3 regions of the Pseudooceanicola sp. NS-SX8 genome follow, and region 2 is predicted to be linked to each of the others. Evidence: riboswitches for the same ligand, from Rfam matches in the RefSeq annotation. Region 2 holds a riboswitch; each other region holds the start of a gene.

Region 1 (5,344 bases), 110 kb from region 2:
CGACGGTCAGCGACGCCAGGGACAGCAGCAGGACGAGGGTGATGAGAAGGGCAGCCAGGCGGCTCATTTGACGGTCTTCCGGAATGCGGTGAGGTCTTCGATGGCGCGCAGCACGTGCGGGGTGCCGCAGATCCAGTCCCTGTCGGTCACCGCGCGGCCTGCGGCGCGTTCGCGCAGGGCTTCGACGACGGGATGCTGCAGGATCTCTTCGGACCGGGAGGCGCCGGGGTAGGGGGTGCCGGTGATGATCGCGTCGGGCTCGGCCATGGCCAGCAGTTCCAGCGGCAGGTGGCCGCCATAGCTGTCGCCCGCGATGTTGCTGAACCCGGCGGTGATCAGGATCTCTCCCGCCAGCGTGCGGTCGCCGGTGGTATATCCGTTGGCGTAGTAGATCGCGGCAGAGGGGCGTTCGGACACGTCTTCGCGCAGCGTCTCCAGGCGGGCGGTGAAATCGTCCGCCAGGGCGCGGGCGCGGTCTTCGTGACCGATCGCGCGTCCGATGGTCATGATCCGGTCGGGGATGTCGTCCAGGCTGGAGGCCGGGGGCACCTCGACCACGCGGGTTCCCAGGCGTTTCAGCATCTCCACCGCCGCGCGGGACGTGTAGGTGCCCGACAGGACAAGGTCGGGTTTCATCAGCCAGATCTCTTCGGCCCGGCCATGGTTGACGGGATAGTCCATCGCGTCTTCCGCCATGGCGGAACTGCGCGGGTCGCGGGAGATCCAGGAGATGGAAAGAAGCTGGCCGGGGTCGGCCAGCATCATGGCAAGCTGATCGGTGCAGAGGTTCATCGAAACGACGCGCCGCGGGGCCTCCTGCGCTCCGGCCGGGCTGGCCAGGGCGGCGAGAAGGGCAAGGATCGCGGCGCGCCGGATCATCAGAACGTTCCGCGGACGCCGAAGTAGATCGCGCGGTCAGAGGTGCCGTAGCCGCTGACGGTCTCGTATTCCTCGTCCAGCAGGTTTTCCACCCGGACATAGGCCTCGGTCTGCGCGTTCAGCATGTAGCCGAAGTTGAGGTTCACCAGGGTGTAGTCGGGCAGGGTCGCGCTGCTGTCCACGGTGTCGATGACGCGCTGGACGGAAAGGCCGGCGGTCATGCGGTCGGTCAGGTCGGCGTTCAGGCTGACGTTGATGTCGTGCAGCGGCACGCGCACCAGGCGATCCCCATCGGCGTCATGGGCCTTGGTGTAGGTGTAGTTCGCCGTCAGCCGCAGGTTCGGCGTGAAGGTGTAACCCCCCGAAAGCTCGACCCCTTCCATGGTGCTGGTGCCTTCGACCTGCTGGTAGGTGGAGGTGCTGCTGGACCACTGGATCAGGTCGGTGATCTCCGTGTGGAACAGGGTCGCCTTCACGAAGGCCGTCTCACCGAAGCGTTTCTCGATCCCCACCTCGTAGGTTTCCGAGGTCTCGGGGTCGAGGTCGGGGTTGCCGTAATAGGCCGAGTAGAGCTCGTAGAGGGAGGGCGCGCGGAACCCGGTGCCGCCTGCGAAGCGCAGGATCAGGTCATCGCTCGGACGATAGGCGACGGAGAGCCGCCCGCTGGTGTGCCCGCCGAAGGTCGAGTGATCGTCCTGGCGCACCGAGGCGACCACGTCGAGCTGATCTGTCGGTGCCCACTTGCCTTCGGTGAAGATCCCGTAGGTCTTGTAGTCCGCGTCTTCGGTGCTGCCGTCGTAGCTTTCGCGGGTCGCATCGCCGCCGAAGGACAGGTCGAAGGTCGGGCCGAGCGCCATGGTCCCGACGTAGGAGAGGGAGCTGCGCTCACCCAGGTAGGGGGTCGCGTAGCCGTCGCTGTAGCTGGTGCGGTCGTTGCGGTAGTATTGCAGGGCGAATTCGTTCTCCACCGCGCCGGTGGTCAGCTTCGCAAAGGCGCGCAGGCCCAGCTGTTCCGCCTCGTTGTATTCGTCCGGCGTGCCGTCGCCCAGCACGTAGGCGGTGCCGTTCCAGGCATAGCCGTCGTAATCGCCCTTCGATTTCTGCCAGAAACCGGCCATGCCGACGGTCAGATCGTCGGAGACGTCGTATTCGCCGGCAAAGGACAGGCGGGTGGCCACGGTGCCGTCGGCCTCGGTGTTGCCGTCGTTCTCATCCGCGGCGGAGAAACCGTCGGAGGTGACGTGGCTGATCGTGGCGGCAAAGCTGCCGCGCTCGCCCAGCCAGGAGGAGTTGAACGAAAGGCGCGCGGTGTTGTAGCTGCCCAGTTCCGCCGCGTAGCGGTTGGTCACGCCCAGTTCGGTCGCACGGTTGGTGGTGATGTTGATCACCCCGGCAATTGCGGACGATCCGTAAAGCGCCGATTGCGCACCCTTCAGGACTTCGATCCGGCAGACGTCGGCGGTGCTCAGGTTCGCCCAGTCGAAGGAGATCTGGGTGGAGGACGGATCGTTCACGTCGATGCCGTCGACATAGACGCCGATATAGGCCCCCGCCGCGCCACGGATGCGCAGGGTGGAGGTGGTTCCGGCCGGACCGTTGGTGCTGATCGAAATGCCGGGCAGGGTGTTCAGGAAGTCGACCAGGCGCACTTCACCGGCTTCGCGGATCTCGTCTTCCTCGATCACTTCGACGGTGGAGCCGGATTTGTCGACCTCGGTCGCCTCGCGGTTGGCGGTGACGGTGATCGCGTCGAGTTCGACGACGTCCTGGGCCCGGGTTGCGGTGCCGGTCAGGGCAATGGCCAGGGTCACGGTCGTCAGGGCGGTGGTCTGCGCAAGGGCGCGCTGGAACGCTGTCATGTACTTTCCCTTCGTATTCCCGGCCTCACCGGGAGAAGCATGTCGGGCTGTCTGGGAAGGGAAGTGCCTGCCGCAGACGGTTGCGATGCCACCGCTACGGAAGGTCCGTCGCCTCGGACGCGCCCCGCGCCCGGACTGGGTGATCGGCCTCGGCAGGTCTCCTGACTTGCGGGTCACGGCTCTTCCGGGTCTTCCCGCCGCAGTGGTTGCAGCAGTGACATGGTCCGGCGTCGCTCTCCGCCTACAGTTGCGGGGGCAGCTGCGGAATTGGGGCTGTCCCCCTCACCGCATTCCCTATTCACCGGACCCTTGGGTCCGGACCGAAGCGGAAATCTGCCTAGAGCAGGGAATCGATTTCGGCAAGAGCCCTGTCCGAGGCGGCCCCGGGCATCGGCATTCGCGCCACAGGCGCAGGAGGTCAGCCGTTCAGCAGGCGGCGGATCTTGCCGACGGCACGATCGTAATCCTCCTGGTAGCCGATCGGTTCGAAGAAGCGCCCCTTGCGGTCGAACAGCAGCACGGAGGCGGAGTGATCCATCGTGTAATCTCCGTCCTCCAGCTCCACCTTGCGGGCGTAGATGCGGAAGGCCTTGATCGCCTTGGCGATTTCCTCCGGATCGCCGGCCACGCCCTGCACGTCGGGCACCCAGGAGGTGTAGTCGCGCAGCTGCTCCACTGTGTCGCGTTCGGGATCGACGGTGATGAAGAAGACGCGGATCTGCTGCCCGGTGGAGGCGAGGTCCTCTTGCCAGGTGGCGATATCGCCCAATGTCGTCGGGCAGACCTCGGGGCAGTGGGTGAAGCCGAAGAAGACCGCGCTAGGTTCGCCCTTCAGGCTGTCTTCGGTGAAGGGCACGCCCGCGGTGGTCATCAGGGTGTAGTCGCCGCGCCCCAGGTCCTCGGCGAGGGAGCGGTTCAGCATGGGCTGGAAGACCTTGAAGCTTGCGAAGGCGATCAGGGCGGCGCCGGCCAGGATCCAGAGCCCGAGGATGGCAGCTTTCTTGGCGTTCATTGCAGGGGTCCTTTCCGTGTGGCTGTCCAGCCCCGCGCGGGGCGCGGGGCCGGGGCTGTTCAGTGGCTCATGTGCTCATGCGCGGACTTGGCATTGGGGGCGCCGATCTCCAGCTGCATGGTGGTCTCCCCGGCCTTTTCAAAGACCAGCTTGACGGCGACCTCGTCACCTTCGACGAGCGGCTGCTGAAGGTCCATGAACATGATGTGGTAACCGCCCGGTTTCAGTTCGACCGTTTCGCCAGCGGGAATTGCAAGGCCGTCGGACAGCGCACGCATCTTCATGACCCCGTTGATCATCGACATTTCGTGCACCTCTGTCCGCCCGGCGATGCTGCTTTCGGCGGCAATCAGGCGATCATCGGCGGTGCCGGTGTTGGTGATCGTCAGGAACCCGCCCGCAACAGGTGCATTGGGCAGGGTCGCGCGGGAAAAGCCGCCGCTGAGCGTCAGATCGCCAAGCGTCACATCGTGCATCGCCATGTGGCTGTGATCCATGCCCATGGTTTCGTCGGCGACCAGCAGCAGGTCCGGCGCCTGGCCGGTGGTCAGCGTCTGGTCGTGCAGCGCGGCGCCGATGCCGCGGGGCAGGGTGCTTTCAACGGGCAGGAGCGGGGCGGCTACCCCGGCCTGTGCGCAAAGGATGGTCGCAAGGGGAATCGCGAAAAGGGTCGTGGTCTTCATGTTTTTTCTCCGGTCTGTCGCAGGGGCGTTGCCGTATCTGCGCATTTACCGGCCGCCGCGCGGGGCGGCGGCACGTCGCTGTCATGGCCTCTAAGGCGGATGTCAGGCGAACAGGGCCGGAGGCGCCCGGGGGGCGTGATCGTCGTTGACCGGAAGGGGCGCGAAGACCTGATGATCGTCGGGCAGATCGCCCAGGTCGAAGGCGAGGCGCCGTTCGAGCGGTGCGATGCGGGGCCCGTCCGCCTTCGGCAAGGCGTGACAGAAGGGGCAGTGGCGCATCGGGCCGGCCTGGTCCCCGCACAGGTCGTCATAGCCGGAGCCGAGCGCCAGAACCGTCCGGGCCTTGGCCAGCTCCTCTTGCGAGGGCGCCATGTGGGACGCCGACAGCACCGAACCCCACGCAAGCAGCAGCGTGAGGAACAGAGCGGAAAGAAGGCGTCCGGATCCGGGTCTCATGCAACGTTCCTAGCCGTTCAGGCAGGATCTGGGAAGCCGTTCAGCCGGCGCCGTCACCTTTGGTCGCAGGGGATGCATCGCCGCCGGAGACATGATCGAGGATCTTCCGGGCCAGGCTTTCGAAGCGGCGGCGTTCCTCGGGCGCGAGACCCGAAAGGATGTCGGCCTGAAGGGCCGAGACGACCGGTCGGACGCGGTCGTGCAGGGCCTGTCCTTCATCCGTCAGCCAAAGCGCGCGGGCGCGACGGTCGGTCCGGCTGATTTCGCGCCGCATCAGGCCCTTCTGCACCAGCCTTTCGATGACCCCGCCGATCGTTGCCCTGTCATATCCGATATGGGCCGCAACGCCCGCCTGATCGATTCCCGGCTCGTCCAGCACTGCGCCCATGGCCGCAAACTGTACCGAGGTGAGGTCGAGCCCCTCTTCCTTCATCCTGGCCTGGAAAACCTGTGTC
Region 2 (5,344 bases):
AGAGCTTCGGTCATCTGTTCCTCGTTTGTCACGAAGAGCACTCAGCATAACCTAATGAGGTTTGTTAATAACGAAATATATTCGGGAAGGGATAAAATCATGCTGTCGCTCGAATTTGCCTAAGATATGCGCAAAGTCTCTTAGTGTCGGCTTGACTGAGGTGATGACAGTGGGTCCCGGTCTCAGTCTCCCGAGAATGCGGGCAGCCGAAGCGCCATGTAATTCGTTCACTGCGAATAATCTGATCGGAAACTGAGGTAAGTTGCTTGCCCAATCCGCCTCCGTGGTCCTACAACCGTCGGCGAGCAGGAAGACGCAGGAGACAGAGACATGGGTGACAGCCCGGCCCCCAAGGCGACCGAGGCCGCGACATCAAAGCGCGGGATCCAGTCCATCGACACTGCCGGGCGCATCCTGAAGGGGATGATCGGCTCTCCACGTCCGCTGATGCTGAAAGAGTTGTCGGACATGACTGGTCTGCCGGGTGGTCAGTTGCATGCCTACCTGGTCAGCCTGAAAGAGTTGGGCCTGGTCGAGCAGGAGACAGGGCAGGGCCGCTACCTGTTGGGGCCCTTCGCCCTCACACTGGGTGCGGCCCGGATGCGCAGCTTCGATCCACTCAACCGCGCCTCGAACGACCTACAGAACATCGCCCGTGATAACGCCTTGCTGATGACACTCAGCGTCTGGGACTTCGAGCGCCCGGCCATTGTGCAGGTGCATCGCGGCACCTTCGATATCCAGGTTCCGCTCTATCCCGGCGGGACGCATCGCCTGTTGACCAGCGCGGCGGGGATGCTGTTCTCGGCCTACCTGCCGGAAGATATCATTGCCAGCGGCATCCGCGAAGAGCTGCGCAGCGGATATCGCGCGGCGCACCACAGCCTGCCGACCACCTTCGAGGAATGGCAGGCCGCAGCCGAGCGCATCCGGGCACAGGGCTATGCGAGCCTGGAAGACAGTCCGCACATCGGTCTGAACGCGGCGTCTTTCCCGGTGATCGACTTCAATGGGCGACTGCAATTCACCTTCACCGCCATGGGCTTCTCGTCCGAGTTTGGCCTGTCGCCGGACAACCGTCTGATGCAGATGTTGCTTAAAGAGAGCCAGCGCATGTCGGCGGAGCTGGGATGGGCCGGTCGTTAACAGGGTCTCTTTTGCACAAACCGGTCGATGGCCGAGACCTACCCTTCCCCAGACGGAGGTATCCCACAACTTCCGTGATAGGTATGCCGAGCGCTATGTAGCTGTTGAGGGCTGCAGTTGCGAATATCAGGGGGACTTCATTGATGCCCGATGAAGTGGTGAGTCTGGGCATGTTGCGAGTGTGTCAGGTGCGCAGATGGACCCAATCTCTGTGTTCCCAATGTCGTCTCAAGTCATTGAATTTGTTGCGTCCGCGCTTGATATGTTCTCACAATAACTCGTTGTTCTTGTGTTGTTCGAACGATCCTCCCCGGTGCGCCACTTCCCGAAACAGCCAGCTGAGATCATTCGGACACCTTCCGATCTTGCAACTCGGTGTCTGCTGATTTTGGATTTTCCGTTCCCGATATGATGTCCTGAAGGGCCGCGCTCTGGCCGTAGCGCGAGGCCTCGCCTTGCGCTTCATATCCCGGGATCACGATCCGTTGCTCGGCCTTCGCGCGGGGCTCCTTTGATGTCGAAGCTCTGGGTTTCCTCCGCGCGGGCCGGACTGCCGTGTGAGCGGCGCTAATGATCTTGTTGCAGGGAATGGGCCGCTGGCCAGATTGACCGGCCTGCCCGCAAGCCGCATACTCCCCGCGATTTCAGGTGCCGCAGGAAGCTGCGGAGAATAGGGAATCCGGTGAGGGACAACCGTGTTGGACCAAATCCGGAGCTGCCCCCGCAACTGTAAGCGGAGAGTCTCCCCGAAAGACCACTGGTGCGACAGGCGCCGGGAAGGTCGGGAGAGGCACTGATCCGCGAAGCCAGGAGACCTGCCTGAAACGCTCACCTGTTCCGATCGCGGGGTGCGTATCGGGCGCGGCTTCTTCCGTAATGGTGACATTCCGCGGGTCCTGCCTGGTGCAGGGCCTTTTCCTGCACGGCATTCGGGCGCGGCCCGGTGTCATCCGAAGAGGTATGTCATGACGGCACATGATTCCAAGATCATCCCTGAAACCCCCAAACGCAAAGCGCCTTACCGGGCAGATCATGTCGGCTCGCTCCTGCGGCCCGAACCTGTGCGAGAGCTCCGCGAACGCGGCATCTTCGACGAGGAACTGACCTGCGTCGAGGACATGGCAGTCCGCGATCTGGTGAAGCTGCAAAAGGAAGCCGGACTGCATGTCTTCACGGATGGAGAGGTGCGCCGTGCCTTCTGGCACTATGACTTCATGGGCATGCTGACCGGGCTGGACATGAAACCGTCCAGCCGGAGCCTTCCCTTCAAGACCGAATACAAGACCCCACCGATCGAGGCGCATCTGACCGGGCCGCTCGACTTCCCCGAAGATCACCCGATGCTGCGCCACTACACCTTCCTGGCGGAGCAGTTGTCCCCCGGCGACGGCATTCCCAAGATTTCCATCCCCGGCCCCTCGGCCTGCCATTTCCGGATGGAAGCGGAGAACATCGAATATGAGCCCTATCGGGATCAGGAACTGATGTTCCATGATATCGCCCAGACCTATCGCAAGGCCGTGCAGGCCTTCTACGACGTGGGCTGCCGCTACCTGCAACTGGATGACATCTTCTTTGCCTACCTGGGCGACCCCAAGCAACGCGAGCAGCGTCGTGCCATGGGGCAGGATCCGGACGAACTGGTGATGAAATATGCCTGGATGCTGGAGGAGGCGATCAAGGACCGCCCCGATGACCTGATCATCGGCATGCACATGTGCCGGGGCAATTTCCGCTCGTCCCATGTGGCCGAAGGCGGCTATCACTTTGCGGCCGATGCGATCTTCAACACGACCTCTGTCGATGTCTATCTGATGGAGTACGACACCGAGCGCGCAGGCGGGCTGGAGCCGCTGGCCAAGCTGCCCAAGGGGAACAAGCGGGTCATGCCCGGCTTCATAACCACCAAGCATGGCGAGCTGGAAAGCATGGACTGGATCAAGTCCAAGTACGACGAGGCTTCGAAATACGTCGATATCGATCAGCTGGGGGTCGCCCCGCAGTGTGGTTTCTCCTCGACCGAACACGGCAACAACATCACCGTGGATGACGAGAAGCGGAAGCTGGAGCTGGTGGTCAAGGTCGCCGAAGAGATCTGGAACGAAGTCTGAGGTCATGACCATGAAGATCCTGAAGGCGGCCGCTTTTGCGGCCTCTCTCGGTGTGCCTGCCGGGCTGTGCGCCGAGACGCTGAAGTTCGCCCATTTCGTACCGCCCACCCACACGCTGACAGCTGCGATCGTCGATCCGCTGACCGAAGGGGTGGCCGACGCCGGTCTGGTGATCGAGACCTATCCCGGTGGCAAGCTGGGCGCTGGACCTGCCGAGCAATATGTCCGTGCGGTTCAGGGTGTCGCCGATATCGTCTGGGGCTTGCCGGGATATACCTCCTCGCAATTTCCGCTGACCATGCTGACCGAATTGCCCGGTGCCTTGCCTGCGGGCATGACGGGCGCTGACATGCTGTGGAACGGCTGGGATGCCGGGGTGATCCGCAGGGAGTTCCCGGCGACCACGCCGCTCGCGCTGTGGACGGCAGAAGCCTCGGTCCTGATCCTGCGCGACAGGGTCGTTCGCAGGCCCGAGGATCTCTCCGGTCTGAAGATCCGCGTCTCGGGCTCGATCACCGGGGAGGTCGTCCGGGCGCTTGGGGCGACGCCGGTGCAGATGCCGGCGGGGGACGTCTACAATGCGCTGCAGACCGGGCTGATCGACGGCGTGATCATGGGCTCCAGCGGGATTTCGGACTTCAAGCTGGACGAGGTTCTGAGCCATGTCACCCTCGGCATTCCGCTCGGCAATCAAGGGTTCTACGTGGTGGCCAACTCCCGCCGCATCGATGCCCTGCCTGAAAGGGAACGCGCGGCGCTTGATGCGGCATCCGGTCGGGATCTTTCCCGCCACGCCGAGGCGCTGTGGAATGCCAGGGGCGAGGCCGCGATCGCGGATCTGCGAAACCGGGCCGACGGGATCGTGACGGATCTGACGGAAGACGAGGCAGCAGCCTTCCGGGCGGTACTTGCACCGTTCACCAGGGAAAAGCTCGAAGAGCTTGGCGCGTCCGAAGCCCTCGCCGTGATGCAGGGGGGCGAATGACCGCCCCTGCCTTGGTGCGCGCGATTGATCGGGGGGTGGGCGGTCTCGCCCACCTCGCCGGTGCGGGGTCTGCGCTGTCCATCCTCTTGCTGACACTACTGCTCTTTGCCGATGTCGCCGGGCGGGCCCTGGGCGTGCCGCTCTTCGGCGCGCAGGACCTGGCGGAAATGGTCATGGTCCTCGCGACCTTCGGTGCGGTTGCCATGCTGGAACGGCAGGATGCCCAGATCCGGGTGGAGCTTTTGCGCCCCGCTCTTCCTTCGCTGATCAATGGCGCCATGGACAGGTTCACTTCGGCCCTTGCGGCCCTGATCTATGGCGCCCTTGCCTGGACGCTGGCAGAGGCTGCGGCGCTGTCCTCGATGCTGTCCCTGTCGACCAACATCCTGGGCTTGCCGCGTGCACCCTTCCAGTACCTGCTGGCAGCCATGGCGGTCATCGCTGCGTTGTCCGCCATGGCACGCGCCTGCTTCGGGGGCGAAGGGCCAGGGAGGCCCCGGAATGAGTGACGCTATGACCGGCCTGGTGGGGCTGTCCCTGCTGGTGCTCATGATCCTGCTGCGCGTCCCCGTGGCCCTGGCCATGTTCAGCGTCGGGCTTGGTGGGATCTGGATACTCTCGGGGCCACAGGCCGCCTTCAGCCTCCTTGCCTCGGAGACCTTCACCCTTGCCTCCAAGTTCGACCTGATCGTCATCCCGCTGTTCATCCTGATGGGCACGCTGGCAAGCCGCACCGGCCTCAGCGCGGCGCTCTATACGGCTGCCTATTCCCTCGTCGGCAGGTTCAGGGGCGGGTTGGCGATGGCGACACTGCTGGGCTGCGGCGCTTTCGCGGCGCTGTCGGGGTCTTCGATCGCTTCGGCCCTGACGATGGGCAGGGTCTCCCTCGCGGAGATGGACCGCTATGGCTATGCGCCTGGTCTGTCGACCGCCTCGGTGGCCGCAGGGGGGACGCTTGGCATCCTCATACCGCCATCGACCGGCTTTGTCCTTTACGCCTTGCTGACTGAACAGAGCATAGGGCGCCTGTTCCTGGCGGGCGTGGTGCCGGGGCTTCTGCTGCTCGGGCTGTTCATCCTGACGGTGGCGCTGTTCTGTCGTC
Region 3 (5,344 bases), 1.3 Mb from region 2:
GTGCAGGTTCATCTGGCCCAGGCCGATGGCATGACTTTCGTCATTGCCGCGCCGGATCGAGGGCACGGAGTCGATCGAGGACATTTCCGACACTGCCGTCAGGGCGCGGATCGCGGCCTCCACCGTCTGGCCCAGGTCGGGGCCGTCCATGGTGCGCGCGATGTTCAGCGAGCCGAGGTTGCAGGAAATATCGGTGCCCAGGTGATCGTAGGAAAGGTCATCCTTGAAGGTCGACGCCTCGCTCACCTGCAGGATTTCCGAGCAGAGGTTGGACATGGTGATGCGGCCCGCAATGGGGTTCGCGGCATTCACCGTGTCTTCGAACATGATGTAGGGATAGCCGCTTTCGAACTGGATCTCCGCCAGGGTCTGGAAGAATTCCCGCGCGTTGATCTTCTTCTTGCGGATGCGCTTGTCCTCGACCATCTCGTCATATTTCTCGGTCACCGAGATTTCCGAGAAGGGCTTGCCGTAGACCTTTTCCACGTCGTGCGGCGAGAAGAGGTACATCGGTGCGTTCTTCTTCGCCAGTTCGAAGGTCACGTCGGGGATGACCACGCCGAGGGAGAGCGTCTTGATGCGGATCTTCTCATCCGCGTTCTCGCGCTTGGTGTCGAGGAAGCGCAGGATGTCGGGGTGGTGGGCGTTGAGGTACACGGCCCCTGCCCCTTGGCGCGCGCCAAGCTGGTTGGCGTAGGAGAAGCTGTCTTCGAGCAGTTTCATGATCGGGATGACGCCGGAGGACTGGTTCTCGATACCCTTGATCGGCGCACCGTGTTCCCGGATGTTGGTCAGCATCAAGGCCACGCCGCCGCCGCGCTTGGACAGCTGCAGGGCCGAGTTGATGCCGCGCCCGATGCTTTCCATGTTGTCTTCGAGGCGGAGCAGGAAGCAGGAGACCAGCTCGCCCCGGCTCTTCTTGCCGGCGTTGAGGAAGGTGGGGGTGGCAGGCTGGAAGCGGCCCGACAGGATCTCTTCCATCATCGACATGGCGAGCTTCTGATCGCCGCGCGCCAGCGCGAGGGAGACCATCACCACGCGGTCCTCGTAGCGTTCAAGGTAGCGTTGCCCGTCGCGGGTCTTCAGCGTGTAGCTGGTGTAGTACTTGAAGGCGCCGAGGAAGGTCGGGAAGCGGAACTTCTTCTTGTAGGCGGCATCCCAGATCGCGGCCAGGAAATCACGGGGGTAGGCCGCCAGGACCTCTGCCTCGTAATAGCCCTCGTCGACCAGGTATTCGAGCTTCTCGTCCAGCGAATGGAAGAAGACGGTGTTCTGGTTCACATGGGTCAGGAAGTACTGCCGCGCCGCCATGCGATCGGCGTCGAAGCGGATCTGCCCCTCGCCGTCGTAGAGGTTCAGCATGGCGTTCAGCGCGTGGTAGTCGAGGCCGGACTCGGTCAGGCTGTCGTGGCGGTCAAGCATTGGGTCCCCCAGAATGCGTCGAGCCCGTCACGGATGCGGGCAAAATCCCTGGCCGTGCCGGCCAGTTCGAACTTGGTGAGCAGCGGAACTTGGCACTTGCGGGAAATCACGTCCCCCGCAAGGCCGTAGGTGGTGCCGAAGTTGCGGTTGCCGGTGCCGATGACGCCGCGGATGCCCGCCCGGTTGGCCGGGTCGTTCAGGAAGCGGATCACCTGTTTCGGCACCGCGCCGCGCCCCTCGCCATCGGCATAGGTGGGGCAGATCAGCACGTATTCGGCAGGCACGGGCGGAAGCGCCTCCTTCGGCGAGACGGGGATACGCAGCGCGGGCCGCCCGAGAGAGGCGATGAAGCGCAGGGTATTCCCGCTGGCGGAAGAGAAGAAGAGCAGCCCGGGCATGGGAAGATCCCCGGATCAGGAGGCGAGGCGGCCGATCATGTCAGGGCGGAAACCGGACCAGTGTTCACCGTCCGCGATCACCACCGGCGCCTGACGGTAGCCGAGCTCGGTCACGCGCGCCATGGCATCCGCGTCCTGCGTCAGGTCGACGACATCGTAGGGCAGGCCCTTGGCGTCGAGCGCGCGGGTGGTGGCGGTGCACTGCACGCAGGCGGGTTTGCTGTAGACGGTGATCATGCTCTGCATCCTCGTTATCACCAGCGGGCAGGGACGCAGAGGCACGGGCCTGCTGGCCCGCTTGCCGATACGCCCCGAACCCACCGTTCGCGGTCAAAATCCAGTGCCTCGGGCAGGTTTCCTGACTCCACGGGTCATCGCGTTTTCCGACCTTCCCGGACCGGGGCCCAGTGGCGATTTCGGAAACGCTCACCGCTTACAGTTGCGGGGGCAGCGCCGGATTTGCACCGGCTTCCCTCTTCGTCGGCGGCAAGGCCACCGGACACCTGAAGCACCCATATCTAGACCATGAGAGGTCGGGGGCGTCAATATGCTGATTTGAAAACCGTCATTCCCGGCGGCCTCGCGGATCGCCAAAGCCTGCAGGGCAGGCAGCGGAGGAGGTCAGGCGTAGTGCATTTCCCGGACCAGTGCCAGCCAGTTTTCCGCGTAATCGCGCAGGGGGGCCGGATCGGCGCAACGGACCTGAGTCGTCCGGGGCAGCGGCGCATCTGCCCCCGCCAGCAGCGCCGCGCCGACACTGGTGCCCGTGGCGGAGGCCGCGATGCGGACCTCGCCCCGCAGCGCCGCCAGCATTGCCGTGAAATCCGCGTTGCGGGCGAAGGGCCCCTCGACGATCACCGGGCCTTCGGCGGCGACCAGGGACAGGCAGGTGTCGGTGACCAACGCGAGATACCACGACAGCGCCAGCATGCGTGCCCCCTCGCCCGAAGGCTGCCGTGTCCAGGCATGGGTGCGCCCCTTGAAGGGCCCGCTGTCGGTGACGACGGAGGGAAGAAGGGCCACGCCGGACAGCACCTCTGCCATGTCGGCCGCCGTCGGGCGCGCGTCGGAGCCGTCCCGGATGACCTCGTAGGCGCGTCCGCCCATGAACCGGGCAGAGGGGACGGGCTGCCCCAGGGCGTTGACATTGACCAGCGTATCGCGCGCGGGATCCATGGTCGGGGTGCGTCCTCCCATGGCCATGGCCACCACCCAGGTTCCGGTGGAAACCACCGAGAAGGGCGCAGGCTGCGCCAGGATATGGGGGTAGAGCGAGGCATTGCTGTCATGTATTCCGCAAAACACCGGCGTGCGCGGCGAAAGCCCGCTCTGCGCCGCGATCCCGGCACTGACATGACCCAGCATGTCGTCGGCGCGATGCGCCGGCGCCATCTTCCCCGCAAGGCCAAGCCGCGCCACGAGGGAGGAGAATTCACCACGGTAGGGGTTCCACAGGTCGGTGTGGCATCCCAGAGAGGTCACATCCGTCGCCATCCGTCCCGTCAGGCGATAACCCCAGTACTGCGGATAGGTCAGGATATGCGCCACCCGGTCGCGCAGCGCGGGATCGGTTTCGAACTGCCAGAAGAGCTGCGCGCCCAGGTTCAGCCCAAGCGGCAGCCTGGGCGATCCGGTTTCGGCAAAGCCCGGACGAATTGCATCGTAATCGCGCGCCAACGTGTCGGGGCCGTCGTGTTCATAGTCCAGCATCGGTGCCGCCAGCCCGCCCGCCGCATCCAGCAGGACCGCACTGGCACCATGGGTCGTGACCGAAATCGCATCGACGCCATGTTCCGCCTGGAACCGCGCCAGGCCATCCAGGAAAAAGGCCCAGTGCCCTTCCAGGTCGACCTGCGGCCAAGGCGGGCCGGGCAGCACGTGATTGGGCCGCGTCAGCACCGCGATTTCTTCCAGGGTGGAACCATCGACCAGGGCCAGCTTGGCGTTGGTCTTGCCCACGTCGATCACGGCGATATGGCGATGCGCGTTCATCCCGCCCCCCTCAGGCCATCAAGAAGACGGTTTCAAGCGCCGTCTCCACCGGGCGGTTGTCCGGATGGGTTTCCATGATGTCGGCCATGTGGGCCCACCAGCGCTGCATGACCGGGTGATCGGGAAGGGCCGCCATGCCGTGATCCGGCGCCCGCCAGAGCACACCGAAGAGCGCGCGCGTTTCGGGATCGTAGTGGATCGAGTAATCCTGCACGCCCGCCTCCTTCAGCAGGGTGACCAGCTCCGGCCAGATCTCGTCGTGGCGGCGGCGGTATTCCTGCAGGCAGCCGGGGTTCAGGACCATGCGGAAGGCGTGCTTTTCCATCAGCCCCTCCGCAGCCGCGACCAGAGCCTGGGCAGGGCAATGACCCCGATGAGCAGCAGGCCGATGAAGATCGACATGACGATGCCCGGCACGTTCAGCAGCCCCAGGCCGAAGGTCACCAGCCCCATGACGAAGGCCGCGATGACAACGCCCCCGATGGTGCCGGAGCCCCCCAGGATGTTGACCCCGCCCAGGACGACCATGGTCACCACCTCCAGCTCCATCCCCGTGGCGATGGAGGGACGGGTGGAGCCGAGCCGGGACGTCAGGCAGACGGCCGCCAGGCCGGACATGAGGCCCGTCAGCAGGAACAGGATCAACTTCACCCGCGCCACCCGGATCCCGGAGAAGAGCGCGGCGGTGGGGTTGTTGCCCACGGCATAGACCGCCCGGCCGAAGTTGGTCTTGTGCAGGACCACCGCATAGATCACCGCCAGTGCGGCGAAGATGGCGAATTCCACCGTGACCACCCAGAAGACGTAGCCCTGACCGAAGACGGCGAAATCGGCGGGGTAACCCCGGAAGGCACCGTCGCCCAGAACGATGTAGCTGATGCCGCGAAACAGGCTCATCGTGCCGATCGTGACGACGATGGACGGCAGGCCGAGACGCGTCACCAGCACACCGTTGAAGGCGCCGCAGGCCAGCCCGGTCAGCAGCCCGACAGCGACCAGCGCGGGCGTTCCGAACCCGGCCTGCATCGCCAGCCCCATGGCGGTGGAGGCAAGCGCGATGATCGAGGCGACGCTCAGGTCGATTTCCCCCGCGACGATCAGCAGGGCCATGGCAAAGGCGATCATCGCCTTTTCGGTGAAGTTGAAGGTCGCGTCGGAGAGGTTCCAGGCATCAAGGAAGTAGGGAGAGGCGAAGCTGTTGAGGATGAAGATCCCGACGGCCACCAGCAGGAGCAGGCTTTCCCAGCTTTTCAGGGCCCGCATCGCGGGGGTCGAAAGCTGATCGGGAATTCTGCGGCCGCGGGCCTCTGCCGGGGCAGCTTCGCCGGAATGGTCGGTGCTGAAGGTGCTCATGTCGCGTGCTCCGCCGATTTCAGGATCACCCGGCCGCGGGACCGGCCGGAACGGGAGTTGAAGGTGACGGCAACGAGGATCGCCGCGCCGGAAATGGCGAGCTGCCAGAAGGGCGAAATGTCGACCACAGGCAGGGCGTTCTTGATCACCCCCAGGAACAGCGCGCCCAGGATCGTGCC

The links. Region 2 has a riboswitch for cobalamin ahead of AC2IR1_RS05220 (5-methyltetrahydropteroyltriglutamate--homocysteine S-methyltransferase). Riboswitches for the same ligand answer to the same signal wherever they lie in the genome.
Region 1: another riboswitch for cobalamin. It lies ahead of AC2IR1_RS05685 (TonB-dependent receptor plug domain-containing protein); the one in region 2 lies ahead of AC2IR1_RS05220 (5-methyltetrahydropteroyltriglutamate--homocysteine S-methyltransferase).
Region 3: another riboswitch for cobalamin. It lies ahead of nrdH (glutaredoxin-like protein NrdH); the one in region 2 lies ahead of AC2IR1_RS05220 (5-methyltetrahydropteroyltriglutamate--homocysteine S-methyltransferase).

What each region holds. Positions count from the first base shown of each region.
Region 1 is NZ_CM170819.1:1,233,567-1,238,910, forward strand. Features, by position in the region: gene AC2IR1_RS05675 (FecCD family ABC transporter permease) at 1-67, opposite strand, end outside; gene AC2IR1_RS05680 (ABC transporter substrate-binding protein) at 64-879, opposite strand; gene AC2IR1_RS05685 (TonB-dependent receptor plug domain-containing protein) at 879-2,738, opposite strand; cobalamin riboswitch at 2,873-3,078, opposite strand; gene AC2IR1_RS05690 (SCO family protein) at 3,157-3,750, opposite strand; gene AC2IR1_RS05695 (copper chaperone PCu(A)C) at 3,810-4,433, opposite strand; gene AC2IR1_RS05700 (hypothetical protein) at 4,536-4,889, opposite strand; gene AC2IR1_RS05705 (MarR family winged helix-turn-helix transcriptional regulator) at 4,930-5,344, opposite strand, start outside.
Region 2 is NZ_CM170819.1:1,126,141-1,131,484, forward strand. Features, by position in the region: gene AC2IR1_RS05210 (ABC transporter ATP-binding protein) at 1-14, opposite strand, end outside; gene AC2IR1_RS05215 (IclR family transcriptional regulator) at 331-1,146, shown strand; cobalamin riboswitch at 1,776-1,983, shown strand; gene AC2IR1_RS05220 (5-methyltetrahydropteroyltriglutamate--homocysteine S-methyltransferase) at 2,112-3,257, shown strand; gene AC2IR1_RS05225 (TRAP transporter substrate-binding protein) at 3,262-4,242, shown strand; gene AC2IR1_RS05230 (TRAP transporter small permease) at 4,239-4,751, shown strand; gene AC2IR1_RS05235 (TRAP transporter large permease) at 4,744-5,344, shown strand, end outside.
Region 3 is NZ_CM170819.1:4,789,033-4,794,376, forward strand. Features, by position in the region: gene nrdE (class 1b ribonucleoside-diphosphate reductase subunit alpha) at 1-1,422, opposite strand, end outside; gene nrdI (class Ib ribonucleoside-diphosphate reductase assembly flavoprotein NrdI) at 1,398-1,820, opposite strand; gene nrdH (glutaredoxin-like protein NrdH) at 1,836-2,057, opposite strand; cobalamin riboswitch at 2,152-2,342, opposite strand; gene AC2IR1_RS22000 (FGGY-family carbohydrate kinase) at 2,442-3,812, opposite strand; gene AC2IR1_RS22005 (L-rhamnose mutarotase) at 3,823-4,137, opposite strand; gene AC2IR1_RS22010 (ABC transporter permease) at 4,137-5,165, opposite strand; gene AC2IR1_RS22015 (ABC transporter permease) at 5,162-5,344, opposite strand, start outside.